DNA from 4 places in the Paraliobacillus sp. X-1268 genome. Region 1 is predicted to be linked to each of the others. Evidence: riboswitches for the same ligand, from Rfam matches in the RefSeq annotation. Region 1 holds a riboswitch; each other region holds the start of a gene.
What was found. A riboswitch is a leader RNA that binds a small molecule or an ion and turns the genes downstream of it on or off. The one in region 1 is predicted to bind cyclic di-GMP.
Positions count from the first base shown of each region.

Region 1 (8,346 bases):
GATCGGGAGTTAGTGTCTGTCTTATTGTAACAATACAAGGGTTCATCAATGAGGCAGCAAAAGTGCCTAAAGCATTGAATACAATTAGCAGAAAATAGCTAGATGCTACGCCAAATAAAATAATCGAAAACCCACCGATAAAAGAAGCAAAAAATAAGATGCGCCTGTATGTGAAACGTTCACTTAATAAATTAGTAACTAATGCACCGGTTATCGCTCCGATTCCTCCAATCGATATGAGTATACCAGTCTGTTCTACTGTTAAATTAATTGTATCAGTTAAATGAAATACCATCATGGTTAAAAATAAGGTTGTACCAAAGATTGAAATTAGCATTGCTAGATTTGTATAAAGTATTGGCTTTGTTTGAATAACAAATTGGAAACCTTCTTTAATATCTAGCCAGAATGAACTTTTCTTATCATGCTTTTGAGGCTCTTGTTTTAAATTGATACTTAGAATCGCAAAAAATGCTACAAGAAAACTAAAGCTATTTATTAAAAGCGCATACCCGGGGTTGTAAAAACTAATAATCAATCCACCTAGACCTGGCGCAACTAATACAGCAGTATTAAATAAACCTGTATTTATAGAATTGATAGCTTGCAGGTCCTCTTTACGTACTAACCTTGGGATGGAAGCAAATTGAGCAATATTATATACTTGACTTAGTATCCCAATAAGAAAAGCCGCGCTATTTAAGAACCAAATTTCTAATAAGTCGAAAATAAATAGTACCCCAATTAAACCAACAATTATACATCTTGCCAGATCACATAGTAATAACAAATGTTTTCTATTATAACGATCTGCTAATATCCCGGTAAGTGGTTGAAATAAAATTGGTAAACGCTCAAGTGCCGCTACCAACCCCATGCTCAATGGAGAACCTGTTATAGCCAAAACCATAAGAGGAATAGCGATCAAATAAATTTGGTCACCACAAAAAGATATGACATTTCCACCAATAAAACGAAAAGCAGAGTGATTTTTCTTAAATTCAGATACTTCGTTAACACTTCTTTTTAATGATTCTGCCATCTCTTGTTCCCCTTATCTTGGATTTAGATATTGTTCCATCTCTTTTGGTAATGATTTTAGTGCATTTTGCTTCAAACAATACACTCCATTCACTATCTCTACTAATCTAGCTGACCTAAGGATTTTGAGATGATGATGAACCGTAGATTTTGCTATGTCTAGTTCATTTGTGATGTCTTGTAATGTTAAGGTATTTTCATATAATAGTTTGATCATACGGAGTCTAACCTCATCACCTAGAGCTTTATATCTCAGAACTAGAAAGTTATTAGGGATATGCGGTTTATTAGGAAATATACTTTCATTTGCTATCGGATAGTAGAAAACTTTTGTTCCTTCTATATCTGCTTCAATATTCCAAGGTCGATAAACATATTGTGGAATTAGCAAGACTCTACCGATACTTGGCTCTGGTAAATAGATAATCCCACCAGTTGCCCATTCTACCAACGCTTCAGGAGACATCCGCTTAGACATGTGAATTTTTGATTCTAAATCCGTTTTTAGATAGGTAGTAACCTCTTCTGGTTTTTCATTTTTAATAACCTGTTCGAACCAGCCTTTCATAACAGCAATGAGATGCTCCTTTAAATAAGCAGCATTTACATCGCAAATAAATTCGATATAAGTAGGAAAAAAAGGGTTGTCTTTTGTTAACGTCATTAATTCGGTTGCTGCGACGTGTTGTCCGATTGCCGCCCTTAGCCTTATTTCGTCATATTTCTGGCCGATGAAAGGTAGACAAATATACTTTAAATCTGTTTCAGATAGCTCTGAAATGTATGAAATGAAATGCTTGATTTCAGTAAATTCTTCTTGGTGAAGCAGCTGTAATAAAGACTTCCAAGTGTTTTTCTCTTCCACGGTGGCTAGGTGATCTAATAAGTCATCCGAGATAGAGCTTTTTACTTGTTTCCAATATTCTTGAGGCCTTTCTAAAGTCTTAATTAAAGGACTGTTTGTCACAGCAGCAATCCCTAATGCACATTCCCAAAGTAACGAATATTCGAGTTGAACTTCATAGGTCTCTCTTTTTCTACTTGTGGTATTTAAAATATCCATTAAAGCACCTCTTTTTCTAATATAATTTAATTCTAAATTATTAGAACATTAAATTCAACATATTTAAAATTTTAAATTCAAATATTACAGAATAAAAGAATAATTCCAGTAAAAACAGTACTATCTAATTATTTACTTATTATAGAAAAAATTGTTAAAATTAATAATGCCAAGAAAAACATAATATTATATTTGGCAAACCTATTGAAAAATAGGGACGCAAAGCTACGAATCTAAGGTAAAGTAATTTTCTATGATCGTCGGGTTGCACATATTAATGACTATAGTTATTTAATCAAATGACTTGTGTTGTTTTTGTAATGCAACTTAATGACAAGAAGTCGTTAGTTTTTTTGCTCTGTCGAGACGGTTTTGAAAATTGCACTTACTATGAAATGAGAACTTAGGTTTTCGTTTAAGGAGGTGAATGAACAAGATCAACTTATTAAGGCAGAAGTTAAGCCATATGAAAATAGAGTCATGGTGGTAAGGTCAGGGTATGAAAATTTAAAACATTGGAGGGATTTTAATGAAGAATGTAATCACAAAGGTATTTACGCGTTTTTTATTGTATTCTTTTATACTATCTTTGGTGACGGTCGGATTCGCAAATCAGACAGTAAGTGCTGCAAGTCTTTCTATATCTAACAGTGGGGCTTGGTTTGAAACTGCATATGTAGAGTGGTCACCTATAAGTAATGCAGAAGGATATAATGTATATATTAAACCTGCAAGCGCTCCAGATTCTCAATATCAACAAATTGACAATGATTTAATTCGTAACTACGCTTCTTATTGGAGAGCTGACGCCGTAGGTCTTGCAGCTGGAGATTATGTAATGAAAGTGGACGGTTTACTTAAAGATGGCTCTAGTGTAAGCGATTACACAAATACACTTTCCGTAAAGGAACATGACAGATCTGGATTTGCCTTTGCAGGGAACTCACAATATGGCACAGCTTCAGGAGCTTATAATGAGGATGGGACACTTAGGGAAGGAGCTCAAGTTATTTATGTAACATCTGAGACTGCAACAACAGTTAAGCAAGAAGTAATAATCAATAGCTCAGGTGATAAGGAAACGGGAGTTGGTATAGGAGAAATTTTATCATTAAGAAAAAAGGGATATGATAAAACACCACTTGCAATCCGGTTTATTGGCAAAATTACTGATGACAACATGAGTGGACAACTTAATAGTAATGGTTACCTTGAAGTGAAAGGTAATACAAGTTATTCAGAAATGAATATTACTTTAGAAGGTATCGGAGAAGATACGTATGCCTATGGATGGGGAATACTAGCGAGATATACTGGTAATCTAGAAATTAGAAACTTAGGCATGGCTTTATTCCCTGACGATGCAATTTCACTTGATACAGATAATGTGAATGTTTGGGTCCATCATAATGATCTATTCTATGGAACTGCAGGATCAGATTCTGACCAGTCAAAAGGTGATGGTTCAACAGACCTTAAGAAAGGTTCAACAAATATTACAATTTCCCACAATCATTACTGGGATTCAGGAAAATCTTCTCTAGTCGGGTTGAGTGAATCATCAGAGTTCTTTGTAACCTTTCACCATAACTGGTTTGACCATTCAGACTCTCGCCATCCACGTATAAGAGTGGCATCTGTACATGTGTATAATAACTTTTTTGATGGAATCTCGAAATATGGAATTGGGGTGACAACAGGTGGTTCGGCGTTTGTAGAATCCAATTATTTTAGAAATGCAAAATATCCTATGATGAGTTCCTTACAGGGTACTGATACGTTAGGGAGTGGTACATTCTCTGATGAAGATGGAGGAATGATTAAAGCATACAATAATACAATTGTTGATGCTACAAGTTTAATTTACGCAAATTCAAATGAAGGAACAGCTTCAGCTAATACAAGTTCATTTGACGCATACCTAGCATCGTCTAGAAACGAAACGGTACCAAGCACATACAAAACACTAGTAGGGGGAACAACTTATAATAACTTTGATACTAGTATAGATATGGGCGTAAATGTATCGGCTATTGATGAAGTAAGTGCTGTAGAACAAATTGTTAAAGAAGAATCTGGTCGCCTAAATAACGGAGACTTCACATGGGAGTTTAATGATGCAGTTGATGATAAATCATATAAACTTAACTCAGAACTTATGACAAAAATAAAAAATTATACAACAAGCCTTATATCTGTAGGAGGGAATTCAATAGAAATGCCTACAGACCCAACTCCAACAGACCCAACAGATCCCAACCCAACGGAGCCAGTAACTGGAGAGTATTCTCATAATTTCACGACTGATGGAAAGGATAGCGATTTCTTTACGATCGAAGGAAATCTATCATCAAGTAAAGGAACAGTAGAATATAGCGGCTTAACACTAACGCAGAGTCTAAAAATTGAGAGTTCAACAAGGATTGCGTTTACAACTTCAGAAGAGTCAACATTAACTTTAGTGTTTAATACTGGAGATGATGCAGAAATCAAGATAGATGGAATAATTCATCAAATGAGAGATGGAATTGTCATAGTATCACTTAAGTCGGGCGATCATGTTATTACGAAAGATGACGTGGCAAATCTGTATTACATGGACCTACGCTAAAAGTCTACTTATATAAAAAGTTGTCAACTGATATGGTTGGCAACTTTTTTGTCATTAAAAATTAATTAGCGTTAAAAACAGTACAAAAATAAAAATGGTGTAAAAGTCTGTTCCTCTTCTCAATTTATCCCTCATGCATTTTTAAATTAAGATGGAAAGTCCTCAGCATAGTTAAAGTACATATACAGAAGAGAGACACATCTAGCATAGTAAGCTAGTTGTGTCTCTTTTCTTAAAGCCTTTCACAGCTACTTGATTGAAAAGTCAAGCTAGTAAAGTCGCTTAAAGTTATTCTTTTGGATCGTCCTTTTTATCGATTGGAATGAAATCAAATATTTCCTGTGTTTCAAAACTATCGATTAGTCTGTTGAGCCAATCAAAATAACCAAGCCAATTTTGAAGGTTGTTAATGTCATTTTGAGCATGCTCAAAAACTTCTTTAGAAGAATCTGAGTTAGTAAGTAGTTCCTGTAATTCAGTGATCGTTTTTTCGATCGCCGTAGTATTCATCGTAACGGCTGGTCGCCACTTAATATATAAATCTTTCCTCACACCTTTTATCCAAGACTTTTCAACCATATTTAAATCAAGTAAGCTTCTCACCGCAAGACTCATACTTGCTTTCCTCATTCCTAGCTCTTCTTTCATCTCATCAAGTGTAAGGGCTTTATCTGAGAAAAAAAGTAAGCAGTATAACCTTCCAATTGAGTGGGGATATAATGTAGGAAGTCTTAGCAATAAATTAACGAATTTATTTTTTGTAAAGTTTATTTTTATTCTTAATTATTTGAAAATTATAATAATTTTTAACGAAAAGATAAGGTTAAAAGAAAGAACAAATTTAAAGTGGAAAAAACTAGGGATTATTGCGGGTGTATCATTATCTCTTGTAGCTGCAGGTTGCGGACCAGAAAGTTCAGATAACGGTGAAAATGAGACTACAACAAATGTTGGTGAGGAAGTAGATTACACTCTTACAGGCATTGAACCTGGTGCTGGAATTACGCAACAAGCCGATAATGCTTTAACTGAATATGAAAATCTTTCTGGTTGGGAGCATGAAGTATCTTCAACGGCATCTATGTTAACAGCATTAGATAGCGCTATTGAAAATGAGGAGCCAATTGTTGTTGTTGGATGGACACCTCACTACATGTTTTCACAATATGACATAAAGATATTAGAAGATCCAAACGGTGTTTTTGGTGACGTAGAACATATAGCAACAATAGTAAGAGAAGGTCTGGAAGATGATATGCCAGATGCTTATGCCATCCTTGATAGCTTCCACTGGGAACCAGAAGACATTGAAGAGGTCATGCTTGCTGCCCTGGATATAGAATTTGAAGAAGCAGCCCAACAGTGGATAGATGAAAACGAGGATACGGTTAATTCATGGACAGAAGGTACAGAGCCAGTAGATGGTACTCCAATTGAGTTAGCATTAACTCCTTGGGATTCGGAACGTGCTTCCGCCAATGTTGTTAAACTAGTATTAGAACAACAAGGTTATGATGTTACACTTACCCCTGTTGATCCTTCTGTAATGTTTCAAGCAATTGCAACAGGTGATGCTGATGCTTCTGTTGCTCCATGGTTGCCTGCAACTCATGCTTCCTTCTATGAAGAATATGAAGGTGAGTTTGTAGACCTAGGAGAAAACTTAACAGGTGCTAGGAATGGTCTAGTTGTTCCTGCATATATGGACATTGATTCTATTGAAGACCTTGAACCAGCAGAGTAATTACATTTAATAGTTGAATACCATACGAAACTAAAATACCTCCCTTAATTTTAAGGGAGGCATTTGCAATGTCAGAGGAATTTAAAAGAAAAAAGCAAAAAATACATGGATCAACTTGATCCATGCATTTTATAGGTGTTATACTTCAGCGGTTTTACTTGAACGCGTTTGTTTTTGATTAATTAAGCCTTTTAGATAAGGGATTGCATAACGATCTAACCCAAATTTCCCAGCGTTTGCTCCAGCAACAAGAACGAAGATACCTAGAAGGATCATTTGCCCGTTAGTGCTTACTGTGCCACTGAATAAGAATGAGAAGTTCATTATCAGACCCATTAGTACGGCGAAGTTAGTGAATAACCCAAGAATCAGCGCTACCCCAACTAGTACCTCACCCCACATAACTAAGAATGAGAATATCTCTGCATTTGGTAAAGCAACGTTTTCTAAAAATGCTGCCCACCAGCCTTGTACAGTTGGATTTTCACCTGTAGAGTTTGCAATAGCACCTTGTATGAATCCACTAGCATCAAAACCACCGCCGGTAATTTTACCCCATCCACCTGTAATCCAAGAATAACCAATATAAACTCTAATAATTGCTAATACACCACTAATGATATTATTTCTTCTTAAAAGTTCCAACATGATAACCACTCCTAAATTAGTTTTTTTGTTCAACAATTCACATAATGTGATTCAAGATATCTTGTTTGTTTTCTATATTTGTATATTAACATGTTTAAAAAGTATGTAAAATAGTTTTGTTCAATACTTCACAATTAGTTAACAAAATTTTGACAAGTCCGTGAACACTTATTTTATCTATTGACAATCGAGGCTTTGATCATTTAAAAAAGCGTTTTTCCTTTGGAATGATCGATACAATGGACGCGTCACCGACTCACCCCTGTATGCATAGGCTATAGCACAGTTAAACTTTAAGGGGGGAAAGCAAGTGGAATTAACTATTTCCCATTGGATATATGGTTTGTTTACATTATTAATAATTATTACAATGATTTTTCGAAAAGGTGTTGTACTTCCTACAATACTTGGAACGTTTTTGGTCGCATGGATCTATCAAGGAAGTATTGTTGACGGTTTTACTGCGACATTCAATGCGAACCTTGTGGCGGCTAAAGAGTTATTTAATATCTTTCTTATTATTACATTTATGGTTGCTTTGTTGCATTCATTGAAGGATTTAGGTGTAGACATCCGTATGATTAAACCAATTGAAAAATTCATGATTAATGGCCATGTTGCATTTTTTGTTTTAATAGGCGTTACCTATGTTATTTCATTGTTTTTCTGGCCTACACCAGCAGTTCCACTTATATGCGCATTATTAGTTCCAGCTGCAGTTCGTTCGGGATTGCCAGTTATGGTAGCGGCAATGGCTGTTGCTCTTGCGGGGCAAGGTATGGCGTTATCATCAGACTACATTATTCAAGTTGCACCAGGGCTGTCAGCTAAAGCAGCAGGTGTTGAAACATCTAGTTTAGTAGACCAAGCGTTAATTTTATCGTTTATTACCGGGGGAATAGCGATAGTTCTAGCTTATTTCTTTAACAGGAAATCAATGCGGATGAAAAATGATCCCGAAATTGATAAGGAATTAGCAACTATGCAAGGATTAAAAGAGGAAAATACTAAGAAAACGGAAAGTAAGCACCTGCCAATGTGGAGTAAAATATTCGCTGTACTAGTTCCTATTTCAATGCTGATCGTTATGATTTTCATGATATCAACTAAATTAACTGGTGGACGTATGGGAGGATTTGAAGGAGGAGATGGTGCTGCCTTTATAGGTGGAGTAGCTGTAATACTTCTACTGCTTTCTACAGTCGCTTTTGGTCAACATCGAGCTTTAGACTATATTAG
Region 1 is NZ_QJSK01000002.1:21,380-29,725, forward strand. Features, by position in the region: gene D2K62_RS04775 (MFS transporter) at 1-1,042, opposite strand, end outside; gene D2K62_RS04780 (ArsR/SmtB family transcription factor) at 1,055-2,104, opposite strand; cyclic di-GMP riboswitch class I at 2,289-2,377, shown strand; gene D2K62_RS04785 (pectate lyase family protein) at 2,634-4,715, shown strand; gene D2K62_RS04790 (hypothetical protein) at 5,004-5,345, opposite strand; gene D2K62_RS04795 (glycine betaine ABC transporter substrate-binding protein) at 5,503-6,459, shown strand; gene D2K62_RS04800 (DoxX family protein) at 6,598-7,107, opposite strand; gene D2K62_RS04805 (hypothetical protein) at 7,418-8,346, shown strand, end outside.

Region 2 (8,346 bases), on a different contig from region 1:
AATTTATTCCATTAGCTGAAGAGAACTATCTGATGAACGATATAGGGGATTGGGTAATCACAAAAGTGATCGAACAATTAAAAATATGGAAAGATCAAGATTATATATTACGACCTATTTCTATAAATATATCTCCTAATCGATTTTTAAAACCAGGATTAATTTCATTTATCAAGGAGCAATTAGAAAAATATGATATTTCTGCACACTTTCTAACATTTGAAATAACAGAAAGTACATATTTAAAAAATGAAAACAAAGTACAGCATACACTTTCACAACTACGTGCATTAGGTATATCAATTGCAATTGACGACTTCGGAACTGGCTATGCATCTTTACAATACTTACGCGATTTTCCTGCTGATGAATTAAAGATCGATCGCGTTTTTATCTTAAATATATTGGATGATAATAAAAAGGATGCTGCAATAGTTAGTAGCATATTATATCTCGCAAAATCATTAGATATGAGAGTCATTGTTGAGGGTGTAGAGAATTTTGAACAACTTCAATTTCTAAAACAAAAAGAGTGTCACCTTATACAAGGTTATCTTTTTTCCGAAGCTGTACCAAGTAACAGATTTGAAGAATTGATTAAGAAAAGTTTTCTTCCAATTCCAAAGTCAACTAAAGTGACAAAACCTAAAGTAGAAAGAAGAAAATATTATCGATTATCCTTCCCTGGATATTTACAAGGTGGACTATCTATTCTTGAAATTAATAATCGTAAAGTAGATGTAGGCACGGCAAACATATTAATTGAAAATATTAGTTTAGGTGGCTTAAAGCTAATGTCTGATTTAAAATTACCAGTTCAATCAAACATGAAAATTGTTTATACTTTTTCACTATTAGGATTTGATTTTGAAATCATTGGATCTTTCGTTTGGAAAAGTGAAATTGGACAAGATATTTTTTATTACGGTGTTGCTTTTGATGACTTTTCTGAAGCAAATAAGGATCATCTAGCGAAAGTAATTAATCAGTTGACTATTTACTCGAAAAATAACAAGCCGATTCCAGATACAGACTTCTACACAGATAACCCAATTACCTACTTTTTTAAAAATATTGACTAAAATATGTTTAAACTTTAACAAAAATCGCCATCCTAGTAATAAACTTATTCGGAGGCGGTCTTAATGAAAATATGTATGCGCAATCAATTAATTGAAAATCTTGAGCTTTCCATACCACAATTATCTAATAAATATCATTTTGATAGTATGACAACATATCTAGCCAAAGGTCAAGCAGACTCCTTGTATATAGGTTATAAAATTACTGTAAACACTAGAAACTATTATGTTTATTTACCTTTTATGAGTTATTCTGAAGAAGCTTTAATACCACTAACACCAATTTGGACTTTACAATCTGAAAATTATAAGGGACCTTCCTTCAGAGGTTTTGATCATTTGGATAATTGCTTAGATGCACTAGATCAATCTGGTAAGGATAATAGTATTAACCAAGCTATTTAATAAAAACACCTTCGTTTATGAACACAATATCGCGTCATTTTTCGAAGGTGTTTTTTATTTACGTTTATAGTTTATACTTATTGACTTGATTCGCTAAATTTTTTGCGACATTTGTTAAGTCTTCTGTATGATTAGCCATCTCTTCCATTGCACTGCTTGTTTCTTGAGCTGAAGCAGAAGTTTGTTCGACCCCTGCAGCTGATTGCTCTGCAACAGCTGCTATTTCTTCTGTGGCACTATTCATTTCTTTACTTGTATTTGTTACTTGTAGTAAATTATCATTTACTATTGTAATTTGATTAGACATATCTACTAAGGCTTGATTAATTTGTTCAAATGTTTGTCCCGTTTTCTTAACTTGCTCACTACCCTGCTTTACCTCTTGATAACCATTTTCCAATGTGTTCGTCACGTCTGAAGTTTCTGTTTGGATCATATTAACTATTTCTGTAATACTTATAACTGAACCAGAAACTTGTTCTGCTAATTTTCTAACTTCATCAGCTACTACTGCAAAACCTTTTCCTGCTTCTCCAGCACGTGCTGCTTCAATCGCAGCATTTAAAGCAAGAAGGTTTGTTTGCTCAGCTATGTCTTTAATAACTGACACTAGTTTTGTTACCTCTTTTGATTTCACATCTAATCCTTGCACCTTAACTACTGCTTGATTAACAATTGAATCAACATTTTCCATTTGTTTAACAGATTGAAGCATCAATGAACTTCCCTCTCCACTTAAATTACGGACCGCGTTTGAAGCGTCTTTTATGTGGATACTCTTTTCGTTTGCTTGCTCAATTTTCTCCGTAAATTCTCGCATAGATATGGATAAATTACTAGCATGTGTTGCTTGCGTATCTGATCCTGATGCAATTTCCTGCATGGTAACTGCGATTTGTTCTGAAGCAGCTTTTACTTCATTTGTTGAAAGGGAAAGCACATGACTATTAGATGTAATAGCTTGCGCTGCTTCTGAAACACTGTTTAACATAGTTCGTAATTTTTCTTTCATTTCATTTGCAGAAATGGAAAGTTGACCAATTTCATCTGTTCTTTTCTGTATTAAAGTTATAGATAAATCGCCATTTTCTACTTCCTTCATATTACTTTGTAAGGAACGTATCGGCTTTGTGATTTGTTTAGATACAAATAAAGATACAATAATAGCAATAATAATAGAGAGAATTAGTGCAGTAGCAATGGGTAAAAGAATTGGCGTTGCTTTGTCCTCTAATTCATCTATATAAACTGTTCCTATGATTATCCAATCTTTTGTTTCATTAACAGAAAAACCTAATATTTTTTCTTGACCTTCATACATATATTCCACTGTACCAGATCTAGCATTAGTAGCGATAATCTTTTCATAATACTCTTCATGTGTAATATCTACACCCGTCATCGTTTCATCTGGATGGGCAATAAATTCGCCATTACTAATAACGGCAAAATATCCTGTTTCACCAATTTTTGTATTATCTGCTATATCTATTATTGCTGTTTCACTTGCTCCAGCTGTTGCTGCACCACTAAGTATATTAGCCTGTTGTTTGACACTTTCACTTAATTCATTTGTTGTGATCGAAACACTATATGTATAACTAACGAAACTGATTACTATGCCTACTACTATTAATAATGTAATAAATGGTATTAAAATTTGCCTTTGTAAGCTTTTGTTAAAAAAGGATTCTAGTTTGTTTTTCATCTTGGTGTGTCCCCCTTGTAATTTCACAAAAATAAAACTATTCTCAATTAGAATGGCCAAATAGTAATATTATTTGGTAGCTAGGCTATCCTAGTATAAACAAATACGTTAGACCCTTAGCTTTGCGTCCTGTTCTTTCAAACAATTTGCCTTTTTATAATTAAATAATACGATTTGCTTTCACCCCATTTGATAAAGTAATTATTACTTCTTTATAATAGTTATTTTATACTACGACTTTATTCTTATGTTGTCAAGACTTTTATCTTTGTATCGTGCCATATTTCATTCGAATATCGAGTCTTTTTGAAAAAATTGTTTCATTACAATAAAGATAGAAAATACGATGTAACTTTATAAAAAATTTGTTCTACTCTTTATAGTTCTGTAGCGCTTAAACGTACAAATTCACCATCTAATTTATCATTTCCTTACGTCGCAATTTATAGTGATTTGGTCTTAAACAACAAACTTTTAGAAAGCAGCTAAGCTAATAAAATCCAAGAAAGTCGCGTGAAATGCATAATTACAATATTATTTTACAAACTAATCAAAAAAGGAGTAGCTATATATTTATGGAAAAGCATACGGATATATCAACCCATCTAGAAACAAACATGGATCATGCAATTGCAGAAGAAATAACCGAAGATATTGCAGTTTATCGTACTTTAGTATCCAATGTATACATGCTTGGTAATCCATCAGAAAAAAATTGGGTACTTATTGATACAGGAATTGCTCATTATCATGGGCGAATAATTTCAGCTGCAAAAAAACGCTTTAATGACACTCCACCAAAAGCTATTATTTTGACACATGCTCATTTTGATCATGTAGGATCTGCAAAAAAGTTAGCAAAGCATTGGGATGTATCTATTTATGTACATCCTGAGGAATTACCTTTTGTTGATGGCACATGTGAGTATCCACCAGCTGATCCAACTGTTGGTGGCGGCTTACTTTCTTTATTATCACCAGTGTTTCCTACAGATGCAGTCAATTTAAAACATTTAGCTAAGACATTGTCAGCTGATGGAAAACTTCCCTTCCTTGATGACTGGCATTATATTCATACACCTGGACACACACCAGGACATATCTCCCTTTTCCGAGAAAGTGACAAAATTTTAATTGCAGGCGATGCGGTTACAACTGAAAATCCCGAATCAAGTTTGGCGGTACTTCTACCAATCATTAAACTATATGGACCTCCTGCATATTTTACACATGACTGGGATGATGCAGAAAGATCAGTTCAAACACTTGCCAAATTAAAACCAAAATTACTTTTAACTGGACATGGATTACCTATGAAAGATAAAGAATTAAGTGAAGGGTTTGAAAAATTAACAGCTGATTTTTATGATATTGCAATCCCAAAACACAAAAGGAACTAGACAATAAAACGAAAAGCTAATGTACGTTCATTAGAGAGCGTATCATTAGCTTTCACTTATTCAATTTGAAATTTTTTCACTCTCAGATTTAACTTATTTGATAATGTCTTTAATACCTCTGCTTGTTCTAATAAGAAATCTACTGCTTCTTTTTGTTGTTCTATCGATCCAGAGGTTTCTTCTATATTTGCTGCATTTTCTTCCGAAACAGAAGCAATTTGGATAATACCAACATTCATTTCCTTACTGTTATCTTCGATTCTTTTTAGGTTAGTTGTAACAGTTGCAATACGTTGATTCATTTGAGTGACTTCATTTTTTATAGTTGAAAAGTATGTTGCAGATTGCTTTATTTGAGTAACACCTTTGTTTACTTGCTTATGAGCTCCATCCAGAGAAACAGCTAGCGATTTAGATTCTTGTTGCATTTGATTGATTACCTCAGCTATATCTACTGCAGATAAACTAACTTGTTCTGCTAACTTTCTAATTTCATCTGCTACTACAGAGAAGCCTTTCCCAGCTTCACCTGCTCTTGCTGCTTCAATTGCTGCATTCAGTGCTAATAAATTTGTCTGTTCTGTAATATTGTTAATTACAACAGTCAAGTCAGACACAGCCTGTGATTGTTTTTCTAAACCTTGAACTTTACTCACTGCATTTCTCACTTCATTATTAATTACTTCGATTTGTGTAATGGAATCATTCATCTGATCTGTTCCTTCATTCGAAATGTTCCAAACACTTATCGAAGACTTTTCCAATAATACTGATTCATGTTTTACTTTACCAATTTGCTTATCTAAATGTTGTTCTGATGATGCTATATCTGTTGCAGAAGTAGCTTGTTCTTCTGCTCCGCTAGCTAACTCCTGCATGGTAGAAGTCAATTGTTGACTACCTATTTGTATAGTATTACTAATCTTTTGTAATGCATTACTTTGCTGATCAATTCGATCGGAAGCATCACTAGTGTGCTCAATTGTTTCTCTTAAATTAGCAATCATTTGGTTCATCGCTTCAGAAAGTTGTCGAACTTCTCCCCTACCTTTCATTTCTACCTTTTGAGTTAAGTTTCCTTTAGCAATGATTAATGCTTGATTACGTAACCCAATAAGTGGATCAGCAATATTCCTTGCGATAAATATTGACAATACAATAGCAGTAACAAGTGTGATACTACCAATTAGTAAAATAACAGCGCCTACTTTTTCAATGGATTGTAATGCGTTTTCTGTTGGCTCACTAACAATTAGCGACCAATTAAATCCTTTAAAATCTTTATATCCAGCACTTTTGACATACCCTATAATTGCATCATTACCTGAACTGTTTTTTGCTTTGATAAAACCTGATTCACCAGGTGTAGAAACATTTAGTTCAGTGAATAGTTGAGATGACTGATCAAGTTCTGTTATCTCTGCATCAACATCAGTACTTGCGCTAGAAATTGTATCAGCAACTTTTTCACCATCTTGATTTACTAATTCAACCACAACATTATCACTTGAAATACTATTAACATCATCCCAAATATGCTCAACATTGAACTTAGCTTGCAATACTCTATCCTCTGTATTATTATCTATTCGTACATTAATTTCTAAAACGTGGCTATCTAACGCATCATCATAGACTACTTCTGAGATAGATAATCCATTCTCAACCACTTCATTCCATTCAGTCGTATTAGTTTCTAATGATACGGAATTACCGTTACTAGATTGACTAATGACAGTTCCGTCTAAATTAATTATAGATAACGAAGCATAATAACCTAACGTCTCCAATTGTTGATCTAAATAATCCTCCGTTTCTACACTATCATCCATAGCATTCAGAACAGTATCTGAGTTTGCCATGATTTGCACGTCCCTTATTCTTTCATACATTGTACGATCTAATTTCTCCATATTAACTAGTGCATAGTCTTTTACTTTATTACCAACTTCATTTTCTAGCGATGTTGCTGCTTGATTATAAGAAAGCAAACCTACCACTATTATTGGAACTAAAGCAACCATACTAAAATAAATAATTAATGTACTCCTAATACCCCTATTTAAAAATTTCTCTTTCCATTTTCTAATCATGCAATCCAGTCCTTCTGCCTCTATGTATTTGTTAACTAACTAAATAGAAGGTAATCTTCTAATTTTTGTTAGAAAAACTAACCAAAGTATACTATAGAATACAGCATCTATAGGTGACGTTTTTGTGAAATATAATTTTATACGAGTAAAAAAAAACACTACCAAAACTAGTTGGTAGTGAGTTCTATTAATATTTAAGGTAACACATTTCCTGCAGAACGATATATCTCATACCATTCTTCTCTTGTTAAAGTAATATGTGAAGCTTTTTCAATATCCGCTAGTCGTTTCGGATTCATCGTTCCAACAACCGGTTGAATTTTTGCCGGGTGACGTAAAATCCAAGCAATCGCAATCGCTGAATCAGTTACCCCTTTTTTTTCTGCTATCTCTTGTATTTTACCATTCACTTCTGGAAAATCTTTATTACCAACAAATACACCTTTGATCATGCCATATTGGAATGGTGACCAAGCTTGTACAGTTATATCATGTAAACGACAATACTCCAAAACACTGTTCTCTCGATCAATCGCTTTATCATGTTGCATATTAACATTTAAACTAGCATCTATCATTGGTGTGTGCATGATACTTAGCTGAAGTTGATTAATGATTAAATCATCTTTTAAATACTTTTTAAGTAATTCTATCTGCATCGGATTTTGGTTACTAACACCAAAATAGCGTACTTTACCACTATTTTTTAATTTTGTGAAAGTCTCTGCTACTTCTTCAGGTTCCATCAATGCATCTGGACGATGTAAAAGCAAAATATCAAGATAATCTGTATTTAAACGTTTTAAACTTCCTTCGACTGAAGATGTAATATGTTCTTTAGAAAAATCAAAAAAGCCATTACGAATCCCACATTTTGATTGTAAAATCATTTTTTCTCTTAATAACGGATTCATTTCAATCGCATCAGAAAATACCTCTTCTGACTTTCCACCACCATAAATATCAGCATGATCAAATAAATTTACGCCTAAATCCATTGCGTTTTCAATAACATGTCTAGCATCTTTTTTAGAAAGCGCATCCATGCGCATGCAACCTAAAGATATTTCCCCAACCTCTAAATCACTTGTACCCAATTTTATACTATTCATCTAAACACCTCTTTTTACTATAATATATCTATTCTATCATGTTCTACTAAAAAGCGCACAATATCAGTATATTAAAAAAATCATCCAAGACTATGGATGATTTTTCTTTTAATATATTGGCGTTGTGTCAACCGATATGTTTTCTAAAATCTCTTTGACATGTGACATAAACTTACCTGAAATTACGCCATCTAATATACGATGATCTAACGAAAGACATAGGTTAACCATATCTCGTGCTGCAAACATATCATCAATAATGATCGGACGTTTTACAATTGATTCCACTTGTAAAATGGCTGCTTGCGGGTAGTTAATCACTCCCATAGATTGGACAGATCCGAATGAACCCGTATTATTAACAGTGAAAGTACCACCTTCCATATCCCGTTGTGTCAAGTTACCATTACGCGCTTTCCTTGCTAAGGAATCAATTTCTTTCGCTATTCCTTTAATACTTTTCTCGTCAACATTTTTAATCACAGGTACAAATAATTCTTTTTCATGTGCAACTGCAATGGATAAATTAATTGCTTTATGTTGAAT
Region 2 is NZ_QJSK01000001.1:51,578-59,923, reverse strand. Features, by position in the region: gene D2K62_RS00310 (EAL domain-containing protein) at 1-1,082, shown strand, start outside; gene D2K62_RS00305 (DUF5634 family protein) at 1,146-1,487, shown strand; gene D2K62_RS00300 (methyl-accepting chemotaxis protein) at 1,552-3,195, opposite strand; cyclic di-GMP riboswitch class I at 3,268-3,356, opposite strand; gene D2K62_RS00295 (MBL fold metallo-hydrolase) at 3,771-4,595, shown strand; gene D2K62_RS00290 (methyl-accepting chemotaxis protein) at 4,652-6,688, opposite strand; gene D2K62_RS00285 (aldo/keto reductase) at 6,883-7,800, opposite strand; gene D2K62_RS00280 (dihydrolipoamide acetyltransferase family protein) at 7,909-8,346, opposite strand, start outside.
Region 2: it holds a riboswitch for cyclic di-GMP, as region 1 does, so the genes downstream of both, D2K62_RS00300 (methyl-accepting chemotaxis protein) here and D2K62_RS04785 (pectate lyase family protein) in region 1, are expected to answer to the same signal.

Region 3 (8,346 bases), on a different contig from region 1:
TTACATTGTAGCAACGCCTTCAGTTAGGAAAAAGGCGCGACAGTTAGCTATCGATCTAAGAGAATTAAATGGACAAGATCACATTAAGAGGATTCAGCATAGCGACATAGAAGCGTTTGCTAAACAAAAAGATTTAATAGTAGGAAATAAACCTCTAACAAACGCTTCTGAAGAAGGAGAAAAACAAGTAACGAATACATTCATAAAAGAATCTACTAAAGAAATCGAAAGAGTTAAAATGAGTCCTCGTCGTCGTACGATTGCTAAACGATTAGTGGAAGCACAACAAGAGGCAGCGATGCTAACAACATTTAATGAAATTGACTTATCAGTCGTGATGGAGATTCGTGCTAAACGAAAGGATGCATTTTTTAAGAAACATGGTGTTAAGCTAGGTTTGATGTCATTTTTTACGAAGGCAGTTGTTATGGCACTCAAGGAATTCCCTATTTTAAATGCAGAGCTACAGAGTGATGAAATTTTATTGAAGAAGTTTTATGATATTGGAATAGCAGTATCTACTAATGATGGTTTAGTTGTACCAGTACTTCGCGAAGCAGATAAACTTGGATTTGCTCAAATTGAATCAGAAATAAGCCGATTAGGTGAGAAAGCAAAGGCAAGAAAGTTAGAAATAAGCGATTTACAGGGGGGAACGTTTACTATAACAAATGGTGGTGTATTTGGTTCATTATTTTCAACACCTATTCTAAATGCACCCCAGGTCGGGATTTTGGGAATGCACACCATTCAGAAAAGGCCGGTTGTATTAGAAGACGATACCATTACAGTTAGACCAATGATGTATGTTGCACTTTCATATGACCATCGTATTATTGATGGAAAAGATGCTGTTCAATTTCTGATGTATGTAAAACAATTACTTGAAACACCATATGATCTTTTATTAGAAAGTTAATTTCAAGAGTCACATTAGATGTGACTCTTTATTTTTATGTTAATTAAATTAATTGATTTTTCTAAAATCTTAATCAAAACAATATCTACTGCATATAATAAGGAAACACACACAATAAGGAGGGGATTTACACATGTCTAAAAGTTTCTTGATTTCAGAAGATGACTGGTCACTTCATCGCAAGGGATATGATGATCAAAAGCGTCATCAAGATAAGATTAAAGATGTTCTTAAGCAGAAGCTCCCCGACCTCGTAAGTGAAGAAAGTATTGTTATGTCTAGAGGGAAAAATATTATTCGAATTCCAATTCGTTCATTAGATGAATATAAAATCCGCTACAGTCAGGAGAAAAATAAACAAGCAGGGCAAGGTGATGGTGAAAGTAAGGTTGGTGACACTGTTGCAAAGGGTGGAAAGCCTAAACAAGGTAATGGAACAGGTGAAGGAGCCGGTGATCAACCTGGAACGGATTATTATGAGGCTGAAATATCTATGGAAGAGTTACAAGAAGCTTTTTTTAGTCAACTAGAGTTACCTAATTTACAAGAAAAAGAGAAAGATAATATCGTACTAACTGATGTAACCTTTAATGATATTCGGAAAAAAGGTTTAGAAGGTAATATTGATAAGAAACGTACATTATTAGAAGCCTACAAACGAAATGCAAGGCAAGGAAGTGCTGTATTTCATCCAATTTATCCCGATGATTTACGATTTAAAACGTGGAATGAAATTGAAAAACCACAATCTAAAGCAGTTGTCTTAGCAATGATGGATACGAGTGGAAGTATGGGGCAATTTGAGAAATATATGGCACGTAGCTTCTTTTTTTGGATGACACGTTTTCTACGGACTAACTATGCAACAGTAGATATTGAATTTATAGCGCATCATACGGAGGCGAAAGTAGTAGATGAAGAAGCGTTTTTTTCTAGAGGTGAAAGTGGAGGAACCATCTGTTCATCAGCTTATAAAAAGGCATTAGAATTGATTGAATCAAAATATGATCCTGCGCAATATAATATTTATCCTTTTCATTTATCTGATGGTGATAACCTTACCTCAGATAACAGACGTTGTGTAGCGTTGGTAAAAGAACTGTTATCATACGCAAGTTTATTCGGTTATGCGGAAGTAAATCAATATCAGCGTCATTCTACATTAATGCAAGTATTTAAAGAATTTGATCAACCAAATCTTGATCATTTTATTTTGCGAAAAAAAGAAGATGTTTATTATGCGATGCAACACTTCTTTAAAAATGATAAAAAGGAAGTATATGCATAATAGATTTGTAATAATATATCAATTTAAAAGACCAAATCGAACATTGATTTGGTCTTTTATTGATTGATAATAAATAGATAAGTTTCCTATATATATATGCTAAAATAAATTTAAAAGAAAACAAGGGAGAGCGAAAAATGTTAATACATAGGATTGATGGAGAAGTCTCATTGAGAATGTTTAATGAAAGTGACGCTGAAGAATTTTACAATTTAACGATTAGCTCAAAAGACTATCTAAGAGAATGGCTTGGATGGCTTGACTATATTGAAAGTATAGAAGATACTACTCAAAATATCAAAACGAGATTAAAGGCTTTTGCAGAAAATGGTGGCTACCCAAAATCTTTTGCGATAATTTATAAGGGAGATATTGCAGGAACAATTGGATTTAATACTCTTAATAAAAACGATAAAATGGGTGACATTGGTTATTGGTTAGGTAAAGATTTTCAAGGTAAAGGTATTATGACAAGGGCTTTTATGGCTATAATTGATTATGGATTTAACGAACTTGGACTTAATAGAATTGAGATAAGCGTCGCTACTGATAACAAAAAAAGTAGAGCTCTTCCTGAACGTTTTGGTTTTAAAGTAGAAGCTGAATTAAGACAAGCAGAATGGCTGTATGACCATTATGTAGACCACGTTATTTATGGACTTTTGGCGGAAGAAATAGAAAAAATCCATGTTTAAAAATAAAAACGCTCAACGTACTTGAAGAATTCCAAGTGTGTTGAGCGTTTTTCTAGTTTTTAAGGTGTCCAATATGTGTAATCATCGCTTTCCCATAAAGTAAGGAATAAATCATTCCATTCTGTTGCTAATGTAGTATTTTCAATGGAAAAAAGAAGTTCTTGATTTTCTTCACTAGAGTTGTCTGTATAATTAAATGAACCAGCCACTACTGTTGTTTGATCTGCAATTGTTAATTTTAAATGCATTTTAGTTTCGGTATTTATCTTGATTGGAATACCAGCTTCCCAAAATGAGGTAAAAATCTCCTCACTATCTTCATTCGTTATCTTCTCTTGATCTGTTATTATCTGAATAGCTACACCACGCTGATTTGCCTCAAGTATAGCCTCTGAAATAACTGTATCATCAAGATTATAAATAGCTATATCAAGGCTTTCGGTTGAATTGTTAATGATATCTAGCAATTGTTGTTCGGGATCTCCCTCCAAATTACTGAGAGAATAGGAGATTTTGCTTCCAGTTGCATCTATTTCATTTGTATTATTATCAAAGATGAAATAGACATTTAACAGGATGGAAAGTGCCAAAAAGACACTAATAATTTTATTCATAAAATGTTCCTTTCTTAGGTGAGATGATATCCTCTACATTACCGATTATAAGATTCATTTCTTAAAAATCCCTTAACTGCCAATAGTATATTTATTTAAAAGATAGTTTTTTCAGAATATTGTATTTACTTTTTGTCAGAAAGTGTTACTATATGTATACTTTACGATTTTAACAGGGGGAAATGGATATGGTAACATTTTTACTTGCATTATTTGCACTTATACTTGGTTATATTTTTTATTCTAAATTTGTCGAGAAAGTTTTTGTAGTAAACGATGAAACAGTTACACCTGCATATAGTAAGCGTGATAATTTAGACTTTATTCCAATGAGTTGGTGGAAGGGAAACTTGATTCAATTGCTAAATATTGCGGGATTAGGTCCAATATACGGAGCGGTTGCTGGCGCTCTGTATGGGCCAGTAGCATTCTTTTGGATTGTGTTAGGTAGTATATTTGCAGGGGGCGTACACGATTATTTTTCAGGAATGATGTCCTTACGTCACGGTGGGGCACAATTTCCAACGCTTGTTGGCCGATATTTAGGAAAGTATATCAAGTCATTTATTAATGTTATTTCACTTGTTTTAATGATTTTGGTTGCAGCAGCATTCACTGCTGGACCTGCACAATTGATTTCGCAAATTACACCATTAAGCTTTTTTGTTTCCTTAGTAATTATCTTTGCTTATTTTGTTATAGCAACTGTATTGCCAATTAATCGTGTTATTGGACGAATCTACCCAATTCTAGGAGCGATCTTGTTAATAATGGCAGCTTCTGTTGGAATTGCCTTGCTGTTTTCAGGAAAACCAATCCCTAATATTACATTGCAAAATTTGCATCCTGGTGATTTACCTATTTGGCCTTTATTAATGGTTACAATATCGTGTGGAGCAATTTCTGGTTTTCACTCGACACAAAGTCCAATTATTGCGAGTACAATGAAAAAGGAAACAGATGGGCGTAGAATTTTTTACGGAGCAATGATCACTGAAGGAGTTATTGCATTAATTTGGGCAGCTGCAGGGATGACTTTCTTTAATGGAACTACTGGATTACAAGAAGCATTAGCCGCTGGAGGTCCGTCAGGTGTTGTTAACGAAATTTCAACGTCATTACTTGGAGTTACTGGTGGGATTCTAGCGATATTCGGTGTAATTATTCTGCCAATAACAACTGGGGATACTGCATTACGATCATCACGAATGATTTTAACAGATATGCTTTCGAATATATTTGATATGAATAATAAAATTAAAGTACTACTTATTGCAATTCCAGTTTCTATTCCTGCATTCTTTCTAGCGACCATTGATTATACATTTTTATGGCGGTATGTTGGCTGGACAAATCAAGTGGTTGCAACAGTAATGCTTTGGACAGCTGCAATGTATCTAGTTGAAAGTCATAAATTTCATTGGATAGCAGCAATACCGGCTATTTTTATGACTGGTGTATCGACAACATACATTTTTTATGCTCCTGAAGGATTGGGACTTGATTATAGTCTTTCTTTAACAATTGGTTTTATTTTAACTTTATTAGTAGTAGCGTGGTATATAATCCAATTAGTTAAATATCAAAGAATTAAAAAAAGAAGTGCACAATTAAACATAGCATAACTAAAAGGTACCTTCTAAAGGTGCCTTTTTAAAGTTAATTTATTTAAATTAGAACTACTAATTTAGAACATATTATGATATTATATTTAAGCAATTATAACTATATACTTTGGCAAACTTATTGAAAAATGAGGACGCAAAGCCACGAATCTAAAGCTTTAGAGCAAAGATAGTCGAGCTGCATTTAGTCATTTAGCACGTATTAAAATGATTGTGAGCCTACAAATGTTTTTGTAGGCTTTTTTGCGTACATGGTATAAAACAGGGGGAAAGTGTAATGGAAAAGTATAGTATTAAGGTTGATGAAACAAATAAGAAAGTAGACATGATTGTAAGTGGTTCGTTTGAGCCTGCAGATGTGGAGCAGTTCGTGAAAGATTATCAAACAAAAATAGGTGCTATTACAACTAATCAATATACATTAGATGTTGATTGTACCACTATGAATATACTGACAAAAGATATGGTGCCGAGTTTAGAAAATTCATTTAAAATGTACAACCAATCAGGATTCGAAAAGATTCTTTTCACAATCAAGAAAAATCCTGTAATAAAAATGCAGTTGAAACGAATTGCTAAAAATTCAGGTTTAACAAATTCTGAAGTAGTCGAGATTGCGTAAAACTATTTAAATGATATTGGTTTAAAGGTGGGTATTGTTAGTGGAAAACATTAGAATTAAAGGGGTAGATGTTTATCATCCGGATAAGATTCTGGATAATGCATATTTCATTAATCATTTTGCTGAGAGAGATAAAGATATAGAGAGATTTTTAACACATATGGGTAGAGATAAGAGATATGTGATTGATAATTCAGAAGAAAATGGATTGACAATGGGAGTCGCTGTTGCACGAAAATTATTAAAAAAGCTAAATCTCACTGGTAAGGATATCGATATGATTGTATTTTCAACGCAAGTACCAGAAACTACTTTTCCTACTAATACGATGTTTTTACATGCTGCAATTGAGGCAGATAGTGAGACGATAATATTTGACTCTAATGCTAATTGTGCTGGCATGACAGTTGCTGTAGAACAAGCGTCTTATTATATGAAAGCAAATGCTCGAATAAATAAAACACTTGTTGTAGGCTCTGACTATAATTCGCTTATTAGCAATCCAGAAGATGAGATTACATATGCTAATTATGGTGACGCTGCTGCCGCTGTAGTGTTGGAGAAAACAAAAGAAGATTCTGGTTTTATTGATGCTATCTACCATACTGATTCAGTTAATCATGATAAAATTATGTATCCTGGAAATGGCTTATCGAATATAAACAGTGAAGAAGATAAATATATTAAATGGCTTCCTTTTAATGCCGATTTGGCAATGCCACCAACTTATAGAATGTTAGATAGACTATTAGAAAGAAACAATCTAACAACAAATGACATAAAAGCCTACTGCTTATCCCAATTCTCTTTAGCTAATATCTTGAAAATTCAAAATAAATTTGCTTTAGATCAGAAACAATTGATTTATGTTGGAGATCGCTTTGGTTATACAGGTACCAGTAGTCCATTTATTGCTTTACATGAAGCAGTAGAAACTGGAGTTGTAACACGTGGAGATTATGTTGTTTTTTGGACGATAGGTGCAGGTTTTCAACTTGTCGCAATGTTGTTTAAATATTAGTTTAAATGATAGAATGTTGTTAGAGGTGAATTATGTATGCGAGCAGTTCTTTATATATGCCATGGTAGTAAAAATGATCAAACGAATAAACAATTTCAATTAGAATTGGAACAGATGGAACAATACATCAATGCTCCAATCCAGATCACTGCTTTTCTAGAAGCAGAGCCATCAATTATTGAAGGTGTTACAAAATGTTCGGAGCAAGGTGCGACAGAAATTATTCTTGTGCCTATTTTTCTATTACCTGGAGTGCATGTAATAAAGGATATTCCTAATGAAGTGAAAATTGCACAACGCACATTTCCCGAGATACCTATCCATTTAGGGGAACCATTAGGTGCTAGGGAACAACTTATTTTAAATACTCAAAAGCGTATAGTAAATAAGCGTTTGAAGGGTAAACAAAAAAGAGAAGCAGTTCTCCTTGTTTCACACGGTAGTAGGTATTTAGAAGCAAGTAATACATTTACTTATTTTGCACGTGAATTAGAAAATAGATTGCTAGAATTACCTGTCTTCGAATCTTATTTGAATTCGAACAAACCAAATTTCGAATCTGAATTAAGACGTTTATTGGCAGCTGATTATGAGGTTATTTATCTAGTGCCACACTTTTTTTCAATAGGGTTTTTCCCTGAAAAGATAAAACAAACAGCATCATATGTTCAGGGGAATCAAGAACAGACAGAAGTTATTTATGTAGATCCTATTACGTTTGATCAGGATATTTATGCAAATATCAAAACTAATTATAACAGAACAATTATCCGATAAATGGATATTAGTTCTGTTTTTTTTATATAAACTGAAACGGATCGAACGATTTCTACGTCTAATAAATAACATGTTTTTTGTTGAAAAAATAGAAGGAGGGACGAAAATTAATGAAAAAATATGTTTTCTTGTGTATGATAAGTTTTTTTACACTGATTGGTTGTAAACAACAGGTAGCGATTCCTGAAGGTTATTATGCTTATGAAAATTCGGAAGTAGAAAAAGCTTTAGAGGGACTTTCATTCAATCCTGAAACACCGGAATTCGTCCCTATTCAAGTGGATTTTATTATTTCAGATCAGTATGTAGTTAATGATACAAATCAAGAGGCTGTAGATATTAGTTTTTATTCCCAAGAAAATGATCTTTTAACGTTTCAAGCAGTTGAGGGAGAATTTAAGAATCTTATTGACGGGGATCCGATTAAATTGGAAGGAGAAATAAGCGGCTCTTACATTGATAATAACTTCGCAAAAACACTTCATTGGAGTAAAGCAGGTATATCGTATAAATTAGTTTACCGTTCTGGTATTGTTAAAAAAGAAGAAGTTTCCAATAAAATAACAAAAAGTGAATTAGTAAGAGTGGCAGAATCATTTCAATCATAAAAATATCAGTTCTTTTTTCTAATAGTAATTGTTTCATACATATTTGCGTTCCTTTTATGATAAAATCCGTATAGAGCACTGTGAAAAAAGAGAGGATTTTATTAATGAGTAAAAAGTCTATTGTATTTACTGGTGGCGGAACAGCTGGTCATGTTATGGTGAACATTGCAATTATTC
Region 3 is NZ_QJSK01000009.1:63,146-71,491, forward strand. Features, by position in the region: gene odhB (2-oxoglutarate dehydrogenase complex dihydrolipoyllysine-residue succinyltransferase) at 1-919, shown strand, start outside; gene yhbH (sporulation protein YhbH) at 1,053-2,207, shown strand; gene D2K62_RS11635 (GNAT family N-acetyltransferase) at 2,345-2,902, shown strand; gene D2K62_RS11640 (phospholipase D-like domain-containing protein) at 2,962-3,516, opposite strand; gene D2K62_RS11645 (carbon starvation CstA family protein) at 3,705-5,141, shown strand; cyclic di-GMP riboswitch class I at 5,243-5,327, shown strand; gene D2K62_RS11650 (hypothetical protein) at 5,419-5,763, shown strand; gene D2K62_RS11655 (ketoacyl-ACP synthase III) at 5,804-6,784, shown strand; gene D2K62_RS11660 (sirohydrochlorin chelatase) at 6,821-7,561, shown strand; gene D2K62_RS11665 (hypothetical protein) at 7,672-8,169, shown strand; gene D2K62_RS11670 (undecaprenyldiphospho-muramoylpentapeptide beta-N-acetylglucosaminyltransferase) at 8,274-8,346, shown strand, end outside.
Region 3: it holds a riboswitch for cyclic di-GMP, as region 1 does, so the genes downstream of both, D2K62_RS11650 (hypothetical protein) here and D2K62_RS04785 (pectate lyase family protein) in region 1, are expected to answer to the same signal.

Region 4 (8,346 bases), on a different contig from region 1:
ACAAATTCAATATTATTAATTTCCACTATGCGATCCATGTTAGTTAAATCTGTTAAAAACTGATTCATCTCATCATAATTTGGTGCTAATACTTCCATTTGATAATTTATTTTAGTAAGTTCAGATGTAGCTTCTCCATCTTGATCACTAGCTACTTGATCTTCACTATTCGTCAATAATGTTATAGTACTGTTCGTTTTCTTCTCTATTTCTTCAACAATCAAAATTAGTTGATTAATTGCTTTATCTATTGGGATTTGCTTTTGTAAATCCAATGAATTAACAATTTCATCTTCAAGTTCTTGTTTACTTAAATCCGCATCTTCGATCAATTGATCCTGTTCTGCAAGTTCACCTTCTAAGTACCTTACTTCTTGTTGACTAGGATAAATAAATTGATAATAAGAAAAAAAGGCAATTATAATAACTAGTAAAACTACACCAATCGATAGCAATGAGTAGATACGTGACCATTTAAATATCATTTTAATCAGCCTCTTCCACTAAATAATCTGCATTAATACCAAAATTAAATGTTGCAACATAGTAATCATCTATTTTTTCTAAATTTATTAAATTTACATTCTCTGCATATGTCGACCCATTAATATTTTGACTAAAGTTGGCAGCTTCTGATAATGCATTTAAATGAATACCTACTGTTACACCATTCGTGATAGTAAATGAATAGTTTTCAATAAACGTATCGTTTGGCAAATCAGCTTGGATATCGTCTAATAAAAATAAAGAAGGATAAACAGCAGTTTCTAATTGCTCAATTTGTGCTTTCAATGTCTGTTTTTGTTGTTCGACCATGTTAAGTGTATTAATTTCTGCTATAATTTCAGATTTATCTATTCTTTCTTGTTGTAGAGAAACATATTTATTCTCCAAACTTGTATGGAGAATGAAGAAACTAATACTAATAATAAGTAAACTGACCATAAATATAGCAAGTAGCAAATATAGGGCGGTATTTATCTTCTTTTTTTCAACAAAATTTATTTCTATCATAAGGTGATCCCCTTACTATGAAGTTTAAATAGTCTTCTCTTCACTTTCTTTGTGTTAATCCATATACAGTAGCATATTCTGGTGGTAAGTCACTAGGAAATGCTATAGTTTTAATTGGCAAATTGAAACGAGATGCCAGTGATTCATTTATTAACGACTGCGCTGGAAAATCACCGATTAATAATAAATGAGAAACTTGGGCCTCACCTGACATAATAGAATATTGATAGAAATCCATAAAACGTTCTATCGTTATTAACTGATCATCAATCAGCTCTCTCCACATATCTTCAATTGAATGCATCGAATCTTCAACTAGATTATTAGTAAAAATCATATCATTACTATTCAAATGAATATGGCGATTGAAGATTGGTTTTTGATCATGAAAGACGGTGAGCACTAAGTCCGTTTTAGACCACTGAATCATAAGTAAATGCTCTTCTTTGTTAGCAAGATCCAAATTATAATAAGTCCGATATACCGATAGAAAAGACAAGTCAGCTACCATCAGTTTTACATTTGCTCGTTCAAACACTTCTAAGTAAGCATTTAACCGTTCTTTTGGATATGCAAATAAAAGAATTTTATTGGTTTGTTCTTCTTCTGCAATAACCTCAAAATCTATAACTGGATTTTGAAAAGGCAGTCGAATACTACCTTCTAATTCTAATTCAATATATTTTTTCACTTCATCTTTAGTTAATTGTTTAGGTACTGATTCTTCTCTCATCGTAACAAAAGCATCTGGAACGCAAAATGCGAGGTGCTTATTCCTCCATTTTTTATCTTTAACAACATTTTTAATGATAGTTGTTAACCTTTGTTGATCTATGATTTTCCCATCCTCAACAATGCCATGTTCCAATGGTATTTCCCCATAGTCTTTATTAGCTGTAACGTTTTTTTTAGTGGAAACAAGATATCGAATCATCGTATCATTTATAGCGATGTTTATTCTATCTTTGTTAAATAAACTCATTTGTGTTCATCCTTTAAAAAAATAATGTAATGTACCAATTGATTATTTGACTACCAAAAAAATAAGTAGTTAACGCAGCGATGCAAATAGAGGGTCCAAATGGCACCGGACTTTTACGATTGATTCTTCTAGTAGCCAGTAATAGCAATGTGATAATTGTCCCGAAAATAGTTGCTAGAAAAAAAGTTAGTAGAATTCCTTTATATCCTAACACAATTCCTAGTATAGTGAATAACTTCATATCACCCGCACCCATACCACCTTTACTAACAAGAATGATCAGCGTTAATAATATAAATCCGACTGCTGCACCAGCAATTGAAGACCACCACGGTTCTAACGGATCAATAAAGCGTAAAATAATTAAAAACGGTAGGAAAAACAATAAAACTTTGTTAGGTATTAGCATATAAGTGATGTCAGAAACAACGATAATCACACATAAAGAAGTGAGTATTAGTGCCATTACTAGCTCTAATTGAAACCCAAAAAAATAATAGCTAAAACTGAAAAGGAAAGCTGTAGATAATTCTATTGTAGGATAAAGAGGGGAAATCTTTTCTTTACAGTTTCTGCATTTACCAGTTTGAAACAGATAAGAAAATATCGGAATCAGCTCATACCAATGCAATGTTTTATCACAACGAGGGCAATAAGAACGTTCAGATTCTAAGAAATTATTATTCGGTACACGCAAACCAACAACATTATAGAATGAACCAAATACACTTCCAAAAATAAAAAAGATAACGATATAATAGACTTCCATATTTTTTATCTCCTAATTATGTATAAAAGACCCCTTTGGGAAGGGATCTTTTATATTGAAAATTAATTTTCATTAACCTGATTATGGTGTTGTAGTTGGTTTAGTAAAACTGTATGTCCCACCATCTTTATATATCACTCTTGTTTTGACATAATCTCCATCTTCTAAATAGCCATCATCAATCAAATCCTGTACTGTAGTACTGCTACTCGTAAAATTACCCTCTACATCTGCTAGTCTTGCAGCATCAAGGATTAGTTCCTCTTGTGCCTCAGCAGCATTACTTCTAGCATCTTCAGTTATATTCCCAATTGCAGGAACAGCAATTGCTACAATAATACCTAAAATAACAATAACTGCTAAAAGCTCTACTAATGTAAAACCTTTCTCATTGCGTAACATTTTCCTCATTCTAGTTAACATTTTATTATTCCTCCTCATTTAATTTCTCTTATAAAAAAAGACTCACAGCATAAAGATGGTGTCAGTCGGTTGCACTACTAGCTCAAATTTATCCAAGTGCCCAGATACAGATAAACCTTCATTGCTTCTACTATTCGTTTTATACTAATAGTTCTATTATACTACATTTTTATAACCTGTCTACACTTTTAGATATTTTCAAACAAGCTAAACATAGGTATAACGATCGCTAAAACAATTGCGCCTACGATTACAGCTAAAAACAGAATCATTATCGGTTCAATTAATGACTTTAACTTTTCCGATGATTCATCTAATTCTTGTTCATAAAAGTCAGAAACTTTTTTCAACATCGCATCAATTGAACCTGTTCGTTCGCCTACAACAATCATTTGTGTAATTAATTTAGGGAAAACCCAATGTTTTTCCATAGGCGTGGCTAGTGACTCTCCCTTTTCAAGGGAATCTCTACTTTCACGCAAAACTTGTTTAATTACTTTATTATCTATAACCCGTTCCGTTATCGTAACAGCTTGTAAGATTGGTACAGAACTATTTAACAAAGAACTTAATGTTTGCGTCATTCTAGCGAGTAAAGATTTTTGAATAAACATACCGAATATTGGAATTCGAAGTTTTATGACATCAAATAAATAAGAAATGTTTGGGCGTCGATTTAATAATCTAATCGTCACACCTAATACTAATATTAGTATCATCATAATCCACCAATAAGACTGAACCATATCGCTAATATTTAATATCGCTGCTGTATATGGTGGTATTTCTTGGTCAAAAGATAGGAACATGTCCGTGAAAATCGGTACAATAAATGCAAGTAAAAAAATAGTGATAAATACGGCAACAATACCAACCACAACAGGATAGGTTAATGCAGTTATGATCTTTTGTTTTAACTGGTATTGTTTCTCATAATAAGTAGCCATTCTATCAAGGATTTCATCTAAATTACCACTAATTTCTCCAGCATGGATCATACTGATTAATAATTCAGGGAAAAGACGAGGAAATTCTGCTAATGCATCAGATAGGCCAATTCCTTCTTCTAGATCGTTTTGAATTTGTTGTAGTGCTTTTTTTAGTGGTTTACTTTGTGTTTGATCTTCTAGAATAGAAGTTGTTTCTACTAATGTTATACCGGCATCTATTAACGTCGAAAATTGACGGAGAAAAATAACAAAATCCTTATTCTTTATTGGATTACCTATATAAATATCTTTGTATAAAAATGAGTTCAATTCATTTATCTCAAATAAAATTAGTCCTTGAGACTTTAATTGTTTGATCGCTTCTTTTTCATTCTCGCTACTAATTTTCCCTTTTTTTATCTTGCCATCGACAGATTTCGCTTTATACGCATAATAGTTCATAAAATTCCACCTCTTCCCCCATCATAACTTGAACTAAAAAGTCATATCTTTTAAATACGGAGATGCATGTTTTTGCGTTATAATTCCTTGTTGTATCATCCGTTTTATATCCATCGTCATGGTATGCATACCATACTCTTTAGACGTTTGCATGGTGTTAGGAATCTGATGCATTTTTTCTGATCGAATTAAGTTTTTTACTGCAGGTGTGTTAATTAAAATTTCAGTTGCTGCTGCTCGTCCAAATCCTTTTGCCAAAGGAAACAAGCGCTGCGATACAATGGCCTCTAACACATTAGCAAGTTGAATTCTTATTTGACTCTTTTGGTGGGCAGGAAAAACATCAATAATTCGATCCATCGTTGAGGACGCATCAGTTGTGTGCAGTGTTCCTAGAACTAAATGTCCCGTTTCTGCAGCAGTTATTGCTGTAGAAATTGTTTCTAAGTCGCGCATCTCACCAACTAGTATCACATCTGGATCTTGACGCAAACACGCACGTAACCCTTTTTGAAAACTACTCGTATCGAAACCTACTTCTCTTTGATCGATAATGCATTTGTTATGCTGATACAGATATTCGATTGGATCCTCTAACGTAATAATATGTCGGTTCATTGTTTTGTTCATATAATCAATCATTGCTGCTAAAGAAGTACTTTTTCCACTTCCAGTTGGACCTGTTACCAATACTAACCCTTGTGGTAACCCTGCTATTTCTTTCAATACGTTAGGTAAATCTAAATCTTCAATAGATGGAATCGTAGTTGGAATCGTTCGAATAGCTAATGAGATACAATTTCGCTGAAAGAAAATGTTCATTCGAAAACGTGATACACCCGCAATTCCATGTGATAAATCTAGTTCTCTTTCTTCTATTAATTTAGACCACATCTCTTCAGTTAGAATCGATTTAGCCATTTGTTCTGTATCCGTTGGCTCTAATTTATCCTGTCCATGAAGTTGTAACCGACCGTCCACACGAAAAATTGGTTGTGAACCAACAGTTAAATGAACATCTGATGCTTTTTTATGAAATGCTGTAGTTAATAATTCCTCTAGTCTATTTTCCATGTTTGCTCACCTACTCTTCCGTTGCCACGCGTAATACTTCATCAAATGTGGTAATACCCTGCTGTACTTTTATTAGACCATCTACTAACAGAAATCGCATGCCATTTTGCTTTACATATTCTTTAATATCTGTCATATCAGACTGATTCATCATCATTTTTTTGACTTTATCATCGATTACTAAAAGCTCATGAATTGCTGATCTACCACGGTAACCTGTTGATCTACAACTATCACAACCAACACCTTCGACCACTTCCGTTAAATCTATATTATGACGGCTAAAAATTTCTTTTTCCATTTTAGTTACGGATCGTGATTGTTTACAATCAACGCAAACCTTTTTAACTAAACGTTGAGCCATAACAGCTGATAAAGCAGAAACGACAAGATAAGGCTCAACATCCATATCAAATAGACGAGGAATCGCTGCAATCGCACTGTTTGTGTGTAATGTACTAAAAACTAAGTGCCCCGTTAGTGCTGAACGTATAGCTATTTCAGCAGTTTCACGGTCACGAATTTCCCCAACCATTATTATATTTGGATCTTGACGTAAAATTGAGCGTAACCCTTTTGCAAAAGTAAGACCTACCGCACTATTTACTTGAACTTGATTAATACCTTCCAATTGATATTCAACCGGGTCTTCTATTGTGACGATATTAACATCTTCCTGATTCAATTCATTGATTGATCCATAAAGTGTCGTTGTTTTACCAGAACCTGTTGGACCTGTTAATAAAATTAATCCTGAAGGTTGTTCGATTATTTTTTGATATTTGTCTAAGGTGTCTTTTGAAAAATCAAGTTCTGTCAATGTTTTAAATATATTACTTAAATCTAAAATACGAATAACTATTTTTTCACCAAAAACCGTTGGTAAGGTTGAAATCCGTAAATCGACTGGTTTCGCATCAATGATTAAACGAATTCTACCGTCTTGTGGCAAACGTGTATCCGTGATATTTAATTCCGATAATATTTTCACTCGGGCAATTAAAGCATTTTGTAATCGCTTTGGTATTGTTTTTTCTGTTCGTAACATACCATCAACTCTATATCGAATCATAACCTTCGACTCTGAAGGGTCAATATGTACATCACTCGCTTTTAGCGTTACACCTGTTTGTAATATTTGATCTAATATCCGAATGGCAGGGGCTTCCTCATTTTCAGATTCTTCTTCTGTATAAGCGTCTTCCATGTCATAATATTTATTTATCGCTTGTAAAATATCATCTTTTGTTGCGATTACAGGTTTGATCGTAAACCCTGTTGATAGTTCTAAATCATCAATTGCATAATAATCGAGCGGGTCATTCATTGCAACAGTTAAAATATTCTCTTGTTGTTGAATAGGTAAGAGCGTATTTTCACGTGCTGTTTCTTTTCGAACAAGATCCATTAAACCTTCATCAATTGGAAAACGATATAAAGAAACGCTTGGAATTTTCAAATGTACTTCTAAAACTTCTAATAATTGCTTTTCCGTAATATAGCCCTGTTCAACCAGTGCATCCCCAAGTTTTTGTTTCTCTCGTTTTTGTTCTATTGCCTCAACTATTTGTTGTTCGGTAATTAAGCCATCTTCTTTAAGGACGTCACCAAGTTTCCGTTTATTTCGTATCGCCATTTGACCCCTCTTTTCGTATCAATGATTAAAACCCTAATTTAATTCTACTGTTGGTTGTTTTTCAATTAAGTCATCCGTTGATGGGGAACTGCTAGATCCAAAAGGGAAGTCATCGAGATTGACTTCTTTATAAGTTAAAGATCCGCTCCCTACGAGAAATAGTCTATCAGCTATTACAGTTCCATTAAACGTACCACTGTTTACAATATCAACAGTTGCATTTGGAGCCAATAACAAGGTGTTATTTTTATATGTACCATTTACTACGACTTTATTACCGCCTGTTAGTAGGTGACCTTGTATACCCCCTGTACTAGTAGTATAAATATCAGCACCTTGAGCAAAAAAAGAACCTATAATACTATCTCCACTCAGATCAACCTTTTTATTAAATCCTTTTAAATATATTGTTAATTGGTCAATAGTCCCACCTAAATTCAGTTTCGCTTGAGTACCTTCATGAAAATCTATTGTCTCTTCAACATATATTGTAAGATTACCTCCACCAGTAATTTTTATTTCTCCCTGTTGAATGGATAGCTCATCTAGCACAATTTCTCTATTTTCCCCATTTGTTTTAATTTCTAATGTATTTGCACCTGTAATGTGTAACTTTTTTAATGCAATGTTTTTATCTAAATTCATTACATATTCATTAGTTGCTTGATTTATTGTCAATATCCCACTTTTTATGACATCATGGTTGGCTCCCCACTTTTTTATTTGCTCATCAGGCATAATTTCATACGTAGGATATGCAGGGAAATTATCTATAATTTCTTTTGCATTTAGATAAACCTGATTCATATTACCTATCGGTTTAACTTCCGGTATCTTACCAGAATATGTATCATTATTATACTTTCCAGGGTAATTTAACACATTGCTACCTATTAGTTCTGGAGCATATACAATTCCATTAATAGAACCCTCACCTTGTATAGATACAGCATCCTTCTTGCTAAGATTTATAGCTATATTCCCAGTAATCCGATCATTTGTAATTACTTCATTCTGTACTAAAGCAGCTAAATTATCTGGTATCTCAATCGAACCA
Region 4 is NZ_QJSK01000005.1:108,218-116,563, reverse strand. Features, by position in the region: gene pilO (type 4a pilus biogenesis protein PilO) at 1-485, opposite strand, end outside; gene D2K62_RS09110 (PilN domain-containing protein) at 487-1,014, opposite strand; gene pilM (type IV pilus biogenesis protein PilM) at 1,055-1,996, opposite strand; gene D2K62_RS09100 (prepilin peptidase) at 2,010-2,765, opposite strand; gene D2K62_RS09095 (competence type IV pilus major pilin ComGC) at 2,847-3,188, opposite strand; cyclic di-GMP riboswitch class II at 3,243-3,323, opposite strand; gene D2K62_RS09090 (type II secretion system F family protein) at 3,377-4,579, opposite strand; gene D2K62_RS09085 (type IV pilus twitching motility protein PilT) at 4,613-5,653, opposite strand; gene D2K62_RS09080 (GspE/PulE family protein) at 5,664-7,289, opposite strand; gene D2K62_RS09075 (pilus assembly PilX N-terminal domain-containing protein) at 7,323-8,346, opposite strand, start outside.
Region 4: it holds a riboswitch for cyclic di-GMP, as region 1 does, so the genes downstream of both, D2K62_RS09095 (competence type IV pilus major pilin ComGC) here and D2K62_RS04785 (pectate lyase family protein) in region 1, are expected to answer to the same signal.